DNA from 3 places in the Dickeya ananatis genome. Region 3 is predicted to be linked to each of the others. Evidence: predicted binding sites of a transcription regulator. Region 3 holds the regulator's gene; each other region holds the start of a gene.
The links. The regulator PurR, encoded in region 3, represses purine synthesis genes. The targets are predictions, from matches to a motif close to CANGCAAACGTTTGCNTG.

Region 1 (4,179 bases), 1.3 Mb from region 3:
AAGCCAGCGCCGAGGAGCGCGATACACGCGGGTTCATTTCGATAACGATCAGACGCCCGGTTTTCGGGTTGACCGCAAACTGCACGTTGGAGCCGCCGGTTTCTACCCCGATTTCACGCAGTACCGCCATCGAGGCGTTACGCATGATTTGGTATTCCTTGTCGGTCAGGGTTTGTGCCGGCGCGACAGTGATGGAGTCACCGGTGTGGATCCCCATCGCATCGAGGTTTTCGATAGAGCAGACGATGATGCAGTTATCGTTTTTATCCCGCACCACTTCCATTTCATACTCTTTCCAGCCGATCAACGATTCGTCGATCAACAGTTCCTTGGTCGGTGACAAATCCAGACCGCGGGTACAAATTTCTTCAAACTCTTCACGGTTATAGGCAATACCGCCGCCCGTGCCCCCCATGGTGAAAGACGGGCGAATAATGCAGGGATACCCCACATCCGCCGCTACCGCCAGCGCTTCGTCCATATTGTGGGCAATGCCGGAACGTGCGGTTTCGAGGCCGATTTTCTTCATCGCGATATCGAAACGGCGACGATCTTCCGCCTTATCGATGGCATCTGCGGTCGCACCGATCATGGTCACGCCGAACTCTGCCAGCACGCCCTGACGTTCCAGCTCCAGCGCGCAGTTCAGCGCCGTCTGACCGCCCATCGTCGGCAATACGGCATCCGGACGTTCTTTTTCGATGATTTTGCGCACCACTTCCCAGTGGATCGGTTCAATGTAGGTGGCGTCGGCCATCTCCGGGTCGGTCATAATCGTGGCCGGGTTGGAGTTCACCAGAATCACGCGGTAGCCTTCTTCACGCAGCGCCTTACACGCCTGAGCGCCGGAGTAGTCAAACTCGCACGCCTGACCGATCACGATCGGACCGGCACCGAGAATCAGGATACTTTTTATGTCTGTACGTTTTGGCATTTTTCGCTCCTGCGAACCCGTTTACTCACCGCCGCGCTGGCCCTTTCGCCCTGTTCTTTTATCGCAGCGTGACTAAACGGATTCTGATTATTTGGTGTTACGGTAAGACTCAATCAGCTCGATGAAGTGATCAAACAGCGGCGCGGCGTCATGTGGGCCGGGGCTGGCTTCAGGGTGCCCCTGAAAACTGAATGCCGCTTTATCGGTGCGATGAATGCCCTGCAGCGAACCATCAAACAGCGATTTATACGTTGCACGCAGTGTGGCGGGCAGCGACGTTTCGTCTACCGCAAAGCCGTGGTTTTGCGCGGTGATCATCACACGATTACCGTCCAGATCTTTCACCGGGTGGTTGCCGCCGTGGTGACCGAACTTCATCTTGACGGTTTTCGCGCCACTGGCCAGCGCCAGCAACTGGTGACCCAGACAAATGCCGAACACCGGAATATCGGTTTCCAGGAAGGCTTTAATTGCCTTGATGGCGTAATCGCACGGCTCCGGATCGCCAGGACCGTTGGAGAGGAAAATACCGTCCGGATTGAGTTTCAGCACATCCTCGGCCGGGGTTTGCGCGGGTACGACCGTCAGGCGGCAGCCGCGATCCACCAGCATACGCAGGATATTACGCTTCACACCGTAGTCATACGCCACCACATGATACGGCAGTTCGTTCTCGGTTTTTGCCGCTGGCAAGTCGCCTTCCAGCGTCCAGCTACCCTGCAACCAGCTATAGCTGGAGTGGGTGGTCACTTCTTTCGCCAGATCCATCCCTTTCAGGCCGGGGAACGCTTTAGCCTTTTCCAGCGCCAGCGCCGCATCCGGTGCGTCACCGGCGATGATGCAGCCATTCTGCGCGCCTTTTTCACGCAGCAACCGCGTCAATTTGCGAGTGTCGATATCCGCAATCGCCACAATATTGTTGCGTTTGAGGTAATCAGACAGGCTTTCTTCACTGCGGTAGTTGCTGGCAATCAGGGGTAAATCGCGGATAACCAAGCCCTGAGCATGAACGGCGGGAGATTCTTCATCGGCTTTGTTGGCGCCGACATTTCCGATATGGGGATAAGTAAGAGTGACAATCTGGCGGGAATAGGAAGGATCAGTGAGGATTTCTTGATAACCGGTCATTGACGTATTGAAAACGACTTCCCCCACTGCCGTTCCCTCTGCCCCAATGGCCCGACCGTGGAATTGGGTTCCGTCTTCCAGAACCAATAGCGCTGACTTAATCAAAACACCCTCCAAGGAATAAAAAATCACGTTATTTGCATATTAATTCAGATTTAATGGACTAAATCAATGCAAAAACCACCTGTAAGGCAAATTTTTGGCAAATTGCGCGCATTTTAATGATGCCCCTGACCGTTGTCTAGCCAAACCGGATTTTTTTTCACTATTTTATGGCTTCAAGGAGTAATACATCGCCATATCGGTAAAAACACACATCAACTGGGAAAAGTAAACGGTTGCCAGCACCGATGAATGAAATAATGATTAAAATCACACCAAAATCGGTACACTGAATCATAAATAGCCAACAGACGACGGACAAAAAGACAGATAATAATGAAAAACATCAAATACAGGACAATATACCAACCAAACCATCATTTATCACATAAAGCAATGGCGCTATTTTTAGCGCCATTAAAATCAATGCATTAAGAAAAAATCAGACATCCACACCTTACAAATCATCAAGCCCCAGCACATCTTTCATATCAAAAAGACCATGGTTACGAGAGCTTACCCACAATGCGGACCTGACTGCGCCATTTGCGAATGTCATACGGCTGGAAGCCTTGTGTGTTATCTCGATGCGTTCGCCGATGTCTGCAAACATCGCGGTGTGCTCTCCCACGATATCTCCGGCCCGAATGGTGGCAAAACCGATGCTTTTTGGCTCACGCTCACCGGTATACCCTTCACGTGCATAAACCGCACACTCTTTCAGGTCACGGCCCAACGCCCCGGCGATCGCTTCGCCCATCGCCAATGCCGTGCCTGATGGGGCGTCCACTTTATGGCGGTGGTGCGCTTCAATGATCTCAATGTCCGTGTAGTCACCCATGACTTTGGCCGCTTTTTCCAGCAGCTTGAGCAACACATTCACGCCAACACTAAAGTTAGCGGCAAACACAATCCCAATGTCGGCGGCAGCCTGCTGAATCGCTGCTTTACCGGCATCGTCAAAACCGGTGGTGCCGATCACCATCCCTTTGCCGTGCTGGCGACAAAACGCGAGGTGATTGAGCGTACCTTCCGGACGGGTAAAATCGATAAACACGTCGAAATCGTTCACCACCGCCTCAAGACTGCTCTGTACGGTGACATCCGTTTTCCCTGCCCCGGCCAACTCTCCCGCGTCACTACCCAGCAAAGATGAACCTTCACGTTCCAGCGCCGCACCCAGTACAACGCCTTCCATCTGTAACGCAGCCTGAATCAACTGCCGCCCCATGCGGCCACCCGCTCCTGCGATGGCGACGCGGATTTGTGCATCACGCATATTCGTACTCTTTATTTGTTGATGAGTGAGAAAAGGTTCTCAGGTTAACCAGCCCAGCCGGGCGCTGCCAGCCGAAAACCCCCGTAATTAGAAATTTATGACAAACCCGCGGGGATATCAGTAAAAGCTATTGTTTAGCAAGCGATCGTTATGAGCCAGGCCGTGATCATAATCCCTGACCAGGCATGCATGGCTTAACCAAAACATTAAGGCGCTAAAGCCACCACCTGCGCCACCCAGGCGCGAAACCCCGTAACGTCCAACGCTAGTGCCACCTGTGCATTAGCCGGGCGATGTAACCGATGCTGGAGATCCACCACTGTGGTACCCGCGGTATATTCTCCCTGCGTTTCCACCGCGACAAAACAGTGTTGCAGGGTAAACAAACTGGGTTTCACCAGATAAGCAATAGCGCACAGGTCGTGCATACGCAAACCGGTCGCCATACTGCCGCTGCGATAATGGCTGAACAGCGCATGCAACATGGCACCGGTGCGGTTAAGGCCCGGCAGTGTCGCCAGATAATCCGGCGCCAGCACCGCCTCATTGGTCACATCCAGCCCACACATCACGATATCGATACCACAGTCGAAGACACGCGCAGCCGCCTCCGGGTCGATAGCCATATTAAATTCCGCATTCGGCGTGAAATTGCCACGCCCTGACGATCCCCCCATCATCACCAGACGTTTAATCTGTTTTTTACACTGCGGGTAAAGCGTCAGCAGTAAGGCGA
Region 2 (4,179 bases), 1.6 Mb from region 3:
GAATCAGGCGGTTTATTCGGCGGCGTAGCCGCTTTCGGGGATCACTTCGCCGTCAAGCCAGGCGTGATTATCGCGCAGCGCCAGACGTCCTGCCAGGAACCAGCCGACAACCAGCGGGTAGATGCTGTGTTCCTGCGCTTGCACCCGCTCTTGAATATCCTGCTCAGTATCGCCGGGGAAAATCGGCACTCTGGCTTGCAGAATAACCGGGCCACCATCCAGCTCTTCGGTGACAAAATGCACCGAGGTACCGTGCTCACTGTCGCCGTTTTCCAGCGCCTTGCGGTGGGTATGTAAGCCGGGATAGTTGGGCAGCAGCGACGGGTGGATATTCAGCATTTTCCCCAGAAAACGGGTGACGAATTCGGCACTGAGGATACGCATATATCCAGCCAATACCACGACATCTGGCTGATATTTCTCGATCTCGACTGCAAGTGCTGCATCGAAATCGGCACGACTGGCATAATCGCCCGGCAGTAGCGCGTGGGTCGCGATACCGGCGTCACGAGCCCGCTTGAGACCGAAAGCATCAGGGTTATTGCTCAATACCGCACTAATTTGCCCGGGAAGGCGACCATGCTGGCAGGCGTCAATTAACGCCTGCAGATTGCTTCCCTGACCTGAAATCAGGACAACGATGTTTTTCATCACTGGATGACCACGGTTTCTCCGCCATTGGTACGGGTAATGACACCGATCTTCCAGGCAGTTTCACCGTTGCTGGTAAGGTGAGCGATAGCGTTGTCCGCCTGTTCGGCTGGCAGCGCGATGATCATGCCCACACCACAGTTAAAGGTGCGATACATTTCGTGACGGCTGACGTTGCCATTTTGCTGCAGCCACTGGAATACAGACGGCCACTGCCAGCTGGATTCCTCGATCGTCGCCTGCATACCTTCCGGCAATACGCGCGGAATGTTTTCCCAGAAACCGCCGCCGGTCAGGTGGGAAATGGCGTGCACATCTACGTTTTCAATCAGTGACAGTACGGATTTCACGTAAATTTTAGTCGGGGCCAGCAGGTGATCAGCCAGTGGTTTGCCATCCAGTTGAATCTGTTCCGGATTAGCGCCACTCACTTCGAGGATTTTACGGATCAGCGAGTAACCGTTGGAGTGTGGGCCGCTGGAAGCCAGCGCGACCAGTGCGTCGCCTTCGCGTACTTTACTGCCGTCGATAATCTCGGCTTTTTCAACCACGCCGACGCAGAAACCGGCCACGTCGTAATCATCACCGTGGTACATGCCGGGCATTTCAGCCGTTTCGCCGCCCACCAGCGCACAGCCAGACTGTTTGCATCCTTCGGCGATACCGGTGATAACGCGGGCTGCCGTGTCGACATCCAGCTTACCGGTGGCGTAATAATCCAGGAAAAACAGTGGCTCGGCACCTTGTACCACCAGGTCGTTGACGCACATTGCCACCAGGTCGATACCAATCGTATCGTGACGCTGCAGGTCCATCGCCAGACGCAGCTTGGTGCCAACCCCATCGGTACCGGAAACCAGTACCGGTTCGCGGTATTTTTGCGGTAAGGCGCATAAGGCACCGAAACCGCCCAATCCACCCATGACTTCCGGGCGACGGGTCTGTTTCACTACACCTTTGATACGGTCTACCAATGCATTACCAGCATCAATATCCACGCCTGCGTCTTTATAGCTGAGAGAGGTTTTATCGGTCACTGCGGAGTCCCCACGGAGGTTACGATTGGTTTAAAAAATGGAGCGCGCTAATTCTAACAGCGTAAGCAAACGTTTGCGAGCGGTGTCTTCGCTGTGTGGCGCTTTCGTCAGGAGATGATGAAGGCCGCTATCGGCTGTCTGGGGGATGGATAGCGATAATTTCCGTTTTCGCTTGATTTGGATCAGACTGGAATCTATGGCGTACATTTGAAAAAGCGGTATAATCCCGCGATTTTTTTGGCCGTCCACTGCCGATGGGAGTAAAGAGTAATGAAAATCGTCGAGGTAAAACACCCGCTCGTTAAGCATAAACTGGGTCTGATGCGCGAGCACGATATCAGTACCAAGCGTTTTCGCGAACTGGCGTCTGAAGTCGGTAGTTTGCTGACCTATGAAGCCACCGCCGATTTGGCGACGGAAAAAGTGACCATCGAAGGCTGGTGCGGCCCGGTTGAAGTTGACCAAATCAAAGGTAAAAAAATTACCGTCGTACCGATCCTGCGTGCTGGCCTTGGCATGATGGAAGGGGTGCTGGAAAACGTACCGAGTGCGCGTATCAGCGTGGTAGGGATGTACCGCGACGAACAAACGCTGGAGCCGGTTCCTTATTTCCAGAAACTGGCTTCTAACATCGACGAACGCATGGCGCTGGTCGTTGACCCGATGCTGGCGACTGGCGGCTCGATGATTGCCACTATCGACCTGCTGAAGAAAGCCGGTTGCCTTAGCATTAAGGTGCTGGTGCTGGTTGCTGCGCCTGAAGGGATTGCCGCGCTGGAGAAAGCGCATCCGGATGTGGAGTTGTACACCGCCTCCATCGACAAGGGCCTCAACGAACACGGTTACATTATGCCGGGCCTGGGCGATGCGGGCGACAAGCTGTTTGGTACGAAATGATATCCAGCCGACTGTAGAGTCGGCTTTTTTTTGCGTATAAGCCGCCGTTTCTGACCTAACCTAACGGGTGGCCCCTGCGCATTCCACGGATGGCGAGATTTTTTCAGCGTCGATGAGATGAAGAGTGGTCGGCGCTGAACTTTCTGCCGGGGTTCCCGGTATTTTTCAGTCTGAGACACAGAGGAAAACACGATGACTCGTCGCGCCATCGGCGTCAGTGAACGCCCCCCACTTTTGCAAACGATACCGCTGAGTTTCCAGCATCTGTTTGCGATGTTCGGAGCCACTGTACTGGTGCCCATTCTGTTCAAAATTAACCCGGCGACCGTACTGCTGTTCAACGGCATCGGGACACTGCTTTATCTGTTTATCTGTAAAGGTAAAATCCCGGCGTATCTGGGTTCTAGTTTTGCGTTTCTCTCGCCGGTTTTTCTGCTATTGCCGCAGGGATATGAAGTGGCGCTGGGCGGCTTTATTCTGTGCGGCGCACTGTTTTGTCTGGTGGCGTTGCTGGTGAAAAAAGTCGGAACCGGCTGGCTGAACGTGATTTTCCCACCGGCGGCGATGGGGGCGATTGTCGCGGTAATCGGGCTGGAATTGGCGGGTGTGGCGGCCAACATGGCTGGCTTGCTGCCTGCTGCCGGTACTGAAATGGATACCAAGACCGTCACTGTTTCACTGGTAACGCTAGCGGTAACCGTGCTGGGCTCCGTCTTGTTTCGCGGTTTTCTGGCGATTATCCCTATCCTGATTGGCGTACTGGTAGGGTATGCGCTTGCTTTCGTGATGGGCATGGTGGATTTAACGCCGATCGCTCAGGCGCACTGGTTCGCTTTACCCACCTTTTATACACCGCGTTTTGAGTGGGTGGCGATGCTGACGGTACTGCCAGCCGCACTGGTGGTAGTCGCCGAACATGTGGGCCATCTGGTGGTCACCGCCAATATCGTGAAAAAAGATCTGATGCGTGACCCTGGTCTGCACCGGTCGTTGTTTGCTAACGGTATTTCTACCATGTTATCCGGCTTTTTTGGTTCCACACCGAATACGACTTACGGTGAGAATATCGGCGTACTGGCGATTACCAAAGTGTACAGTACCTGGGTTATCGGTGGAGCGGCGATCATTGCGATTCTGCTCTCCTGCGTCGGTAAGCTGGCTGCGGCAATTCAGGCTGTGCCGGTTCCGGTGATGGGGGGCGTGTCGCTGCTGTTGTACGGTGTTATCGGCGCATCCGGTATTCGTGTGCTGATCGAATCCAAAGTGGATTACAACAAGGCACAGAACCTGATCCTGACCTCGGTCATACTGATCATCGGCGTCAGCGGCGCGAAGATCCACCTGGGCGCGGTCGAGCTCAAAGGGATGGCGCTGGCCACGGTGGTGGGGGTGTTCCTGAGCCTCGTGTTTCGCGTTATCAGCCTGTTCCGTAAAGAAGAAGAAGTAATTGATGTGATTGATGAGGCGGACGACAACACTTCTGCTCACTCCTCTTCTGCACACTAAAATTCTCCAGCCCGTTGATGTTGCGACGGGCGGTGCGTTGAACCGGCGGGATGCCGGTTCAATCGCAAAAGGTTTCTATGCTAAACTT
Region 3 (4,179 bases):
GCCAGTCTTCCATGACCAGATAAGGCTCGCTGTGCTGGGCGATATGCTGCACTGAGGGTAAACAGCCATTAGGGAAGATGTATTTGTCTATCCAGGCATCAACCTTCAGGCTGGTTTCGTTTGCGCCAATGGTATGCAACAGGAACAGGCCGGTGGATTTGAGGTTTTTTCTGACCACCTGGAAGTAGGTATCGTAATTTTTCGGGCCGACATGTTCGAACATGCCGACGGAAACGATACGGTCAAACTGCCGATTCAGATCGCGGTAGTCCTGTAGCAGAATGGTGACATCCAAATCCTGACAGCGCTGCTGCGCCAATGCCTGTTGCTCGCGGGAGATAGTCACACCGGTTACGCTAACACCGTAATGGCGGGCGGCAAATTCAGCCAGACCGCCCCAGCCGCAGCCGATATCCAGCAGTGTCATCCCGCGGCGTAACTGCAATTTCTCGCAAATGAGGCGCAGCTTATCTTGTTGTGCCTGCTCCAGGGTTTCGGCTTGTTTCCAGTAACCACAGGAGTACTGCATGTACGGGTCTAGCATCAGGCTAAAAAGATCATTACCGAGGTCGTAATGCTCCTTACCCACAATCCATGCCCGCCGACGCGATTGCAGATTGGTCAGGCGCGCCATCAGTATCCGTAGCGTATCCTGCCAACGCTGGGGCAGTTGCTTCTCCAGCCCGGCGCGTATCGCACGGTGGAAAAACATGTCCAGCCGTTCACATTCCCACCAGCCATCCATGTAACTTTCGCCCAGACCCAGTGACCCGTCACGCAATATGCGCTTGTACAGTTCAGGGTTTTTGACCTGAATATCAAACGGTCGCGAACCGTTAATGGCGATATCAGCGGCCGATAACATTTCATTAACCAGTTGGAACCAGGGTTGACTGGGGGTACCCAGATCCTCCACATAAGATGAACTCATAACTTCTCCCTACCTTGCCAGATACATGCGTTATACGGGATAAACCAGACAACTATGGCGATGGGGAGGGTATTCGATGTACCCATTCCACACGTCATCGTCTATCCCTGAGAGCCTCAGAGGAAAATAAGAGACAAGCCGACACGAAAGGCGTCTACCCCGGCCGTGACAAACGGTGCAACAGTCATTAGTGGGGTAGAAAAAGTAAGGCGATGCGTACTGCTAAAAGCATCGTCTGATCATGGTTATTGTCGTCAATGACAGTGACAAGTGTATGACTGCTTTAACCCGTCGACAAGATTCATCGGGCTAAAGCAGCACATTGCGTTCTATATTAGGGTGCCAGGGAGGCACGCTTTGGCGCTTTACAGCGCGGTATGGCGGCGGTTGACACACCTGCGAGTGATAACGAAATCGTCTGGCTAATTCATTAACGGCGGTAATCGAGATATGGACCGTCGGCAACAGAACGACGCTCGATCAGCGTCGGGTGGACTTCGATGGTTTGCGCTTCCTCGCGTTTGCTGGTGATGCGGTCAAGCAACATGGAGAATGCCGCTTGTCCCAGTCGTTCCTTAGGCTGATGAATGGTCGTGAGCGCTGGCGTAAAATAGCGGGAGTGGCGCACATTGTCGTAACCGATCACCGAAATATCCTGCGGTACACGCAGGCCCAGTTCATCCGCTGCACAAATCGCCCCCATAGCCATAATATCGCCGCCGCAGAATACCGCCGTCGGTCGCTGTTTTTGCGCCAGAATCTGGTGCATGGCTTTGTAGCCTGATTCGGGTTCAAAGTCACCCTGAACCACCCACTCTTCACGTAGAGGAATATCCGCCTCTTTCAGCGCTTTCAGAAAGCCCAGATAACGCCCGCTGCCAGTATTGCGCCCCTGAGATCCGGGGATGGCGCCGATATCGCGGTGCCCGCGCTCAATCAGATAACGACCGGCCATATACCCACCGGCAAACGCATTATCAACAATGGTATCGGTGAAATCGCTGTGAGCTCCGCCCCAATCCATGACGACCATCGGGATGTGGCGATAATCCGCCAGCATTGACAGCAGTTCAGGCGGGTACTCGGCACACATCACCAGCAGGCCATCAACACGTTTTTGCGCCAGCATGGACAGATAAGCACGCTGTTTATCCTGATTATTGTGAGAGTTACACAGAATCAGCGTATAGCCTCTGGCGTAGCAGCTGTTTTCCACCGCTTCGATAATTTCAGCGAAATAGGGGGCTTCGCTGGAGGTGGCCAGCAGTCCGATGGATTTGGTGTGGTTGACTTTCAGGCTTCGGGCCACCGCACTGGGTGAATAATGCAATTCATCAATAGCTGCGCGTACCGCAGCCTTGGTCTCTTCGGCGACGAAACGTGTTTTATTAATCACGTGTGATACGGTTGTGGTTGAAACGCCTGCGCGTTTTGCCACATCTTTAATCGTTGCCATCTAAAGTGACTCCTGAACTCATCTGTTACAGTCGTGGGTCTGTTACAGCAGTAAATATGTTGTTAATCGTTTGCCTGCGTGAATTTTGCTCCTGCTGGACAACAAGGCAACATTTCAGTAGGAGACATGCCGAGGTGTGTAGCTTGAAGGGAGGGCTGACGCTTCGACCAACGCAGTGTACACGGTAAACTGCGGATTTTGGCCGATTTAGAGCGAAAGGGGAAGAGGCAATTTGTGTTATCTCTGTGACGCAGAAACCGGTTTTTTGACTTCAGTCGGGTCATAATAGACCTATACTTTGTGTGTTTCCCCATCCGCCGGGATACGGTGCTGATTCAGACGTAACGGGATGACGGCGATCATCAGTCACATACAGGAGAATACGATGGATACAAATTTGAAAATGTCACTGTGTAGTACGTTGGTTGCGTTGGCGGTGATCATTGTCTTTGGTTTCACTGCGGTATTGAACTGATAGCAGATCGCCGGTGTAGAAAAAGAAAACAGAAAAGGGGCTAGTGCCCCTTTTCTCGTTATTCATTAGGTCGTTTAGCCGGTGATTATCTGGCGAATCACTGTTAGCGAATGGTCTTCGGTGTCACCACGCGGCGAGCGCCGACATAATGATCCTGCCAGTAATCTTCACTCAATTTACTGATCTTGATATCGGAACCCGATCGCGGTGACTGGATGAAACGGCCATTGCCCAGGTAGACGCCAACGTGGTCGGCAGCGCCGCGGTTGGTGATACGAAAGAACACCAGGTCGCCACTTTCCAGTTCGCTTTTCTTGATGGGAGCCGCGTCACGCAGGTGGAACATCTCATTGGCGGTGCGCGGAATCGGGATTTTTACCACATCTTTATAGGCGTAATACACCAGCCCGCTGCAATCAAAACCTGAATAAGGTGTTGAACCGCCCCAATGATAAGGTTTACCGATTTGGCTCATCAGCTTGTTCATGGCAGTCAATTTAGCGTGCTGATAGCGTTTTTGGTGAGCAGCACTGATGGTCAGCGCCGCTTTATCGTGTTTACCTTTCTTACTTTTACCATGTGAAGATGTGGCCGCTACCTCATCTTCTTCGTCGACCGCCGCTTTACCTTTTTTGTGTGCGCTTTTAGCCACCGCCAGCTCATGGGCTTTGTGGCTGGTTTTAGCTTGCGCCAGCGTCTCTTTCTTTGTTGTTTCTTTTTTTGCCGTTTTAGCTAATACCGCTTTAGTTGCATGAGCACTGTTAGTGGTATGAGTACTGGCAGTATGCGTGCTTTTCTCAGGCTGCGATTTTGTATGAGGGGAATGCGCTACGGCCGCCACCGACTTTTTGTCCGCAGACTTCTTGTCATTGTGCGACTTTGCATTTTTATCATGGCTGGCTACGGTTTTGGCTGGCGTAGACTTCGCGTTTTTCTCCGGTTTTTTGCCGTGCGTCGGCTCCGCACCTTTTTTGTTGGCGTTTTTGGTAACTTTGTTCTTTTTGGATTCATCAAGCGCTTTATTTGCCGTTTCTACGCCAGATTTGCGAGGTAACACTGCACCGCCATGCGGATTAGCCAGCGCCAGACCAGAAAATAGATTACTGAAAAATAATAAAAAGAGCGTAATAAATAACCGCATGATAGTTCTGACCGAATGTTGTCCTCAATCGTTCAATCTTCACAGTATTCCCGAAAATGACCTGATAAAAAAGCGGGAGATAGAATAATCCTACTACAAAATAGTGAGAAAACGTTAACAACAGCGTTTGCTGCTTAATTATCAGGCGATTTGGCGTCGCTTTGTACCGTTACGCG

Region 1: carA (glutamine-hydrolyzing carbamoyl-phosphate synthase small subunit) is a predicted target of PurR. The motif match lies at 2,390-2,407, and genes of this name have one in related genera.
Region 2: purM (phosphoribosylformylglycinamidine cyclo-ligase) is a predicted target of PurR. The motif match lies at 1,751-1,768, and genes of this name have one in related genera.

The regions. Positions count from the first base shown of each region.
Region 1 is NZ_CP040816.1:147,334-151,512, reverse strand. Features, by position in the region: gene carB (carbamoyl-phosphate synthase large subunit) at 1-934, opposite strand, end outside; gene carA (glutamine-hydrolyzing carbamoyl-phosphate synthase small subunit) at 1,022-2,167, opposite strand; gene dapB (4-hydroxy-tetrahydrodipicolinate reductase) at 2,622-3,443, opposite strand; gene rihC (ribonucleoside hydrolase RihC) at 3,650-4,179, opposite strand, start outside.
Region 2 is NZ_CP040816.1:2,970,760-2,974,938, reverse strand. Features, by position in the region: gene purN (phosphoribosylglycinamide formyltransferase) at 13-651, opposite strand; gene purM (phosphoribosylformylglycinamidine cyclo-ligase) at 651-1,688, opposite strand; gene upp (uracil phosphoribosyltransferase) at 1,959-2,585, shown strand; gene uraA (uracil permease) at 2,778-4,091, shown strand.
Region 3 is NZ_CP040816.1:1,418,060-1,422,238, forward strand. Features, by position in the region: gene cfa (cyclopropane fatty acyl phospholipid synthase) at 1-931, opposite strand, end outside; gene purR (HTH-type transcriptional repressor PurR) at 1,362-2,387, opposite strand; gene cydH (cytochrome bd-I oxidase subunit CydH) at 2,773-2,862, shown strand; gene FGI04_RS06150 (C40 family peptidase) at 2,966-4,003, opposite strand.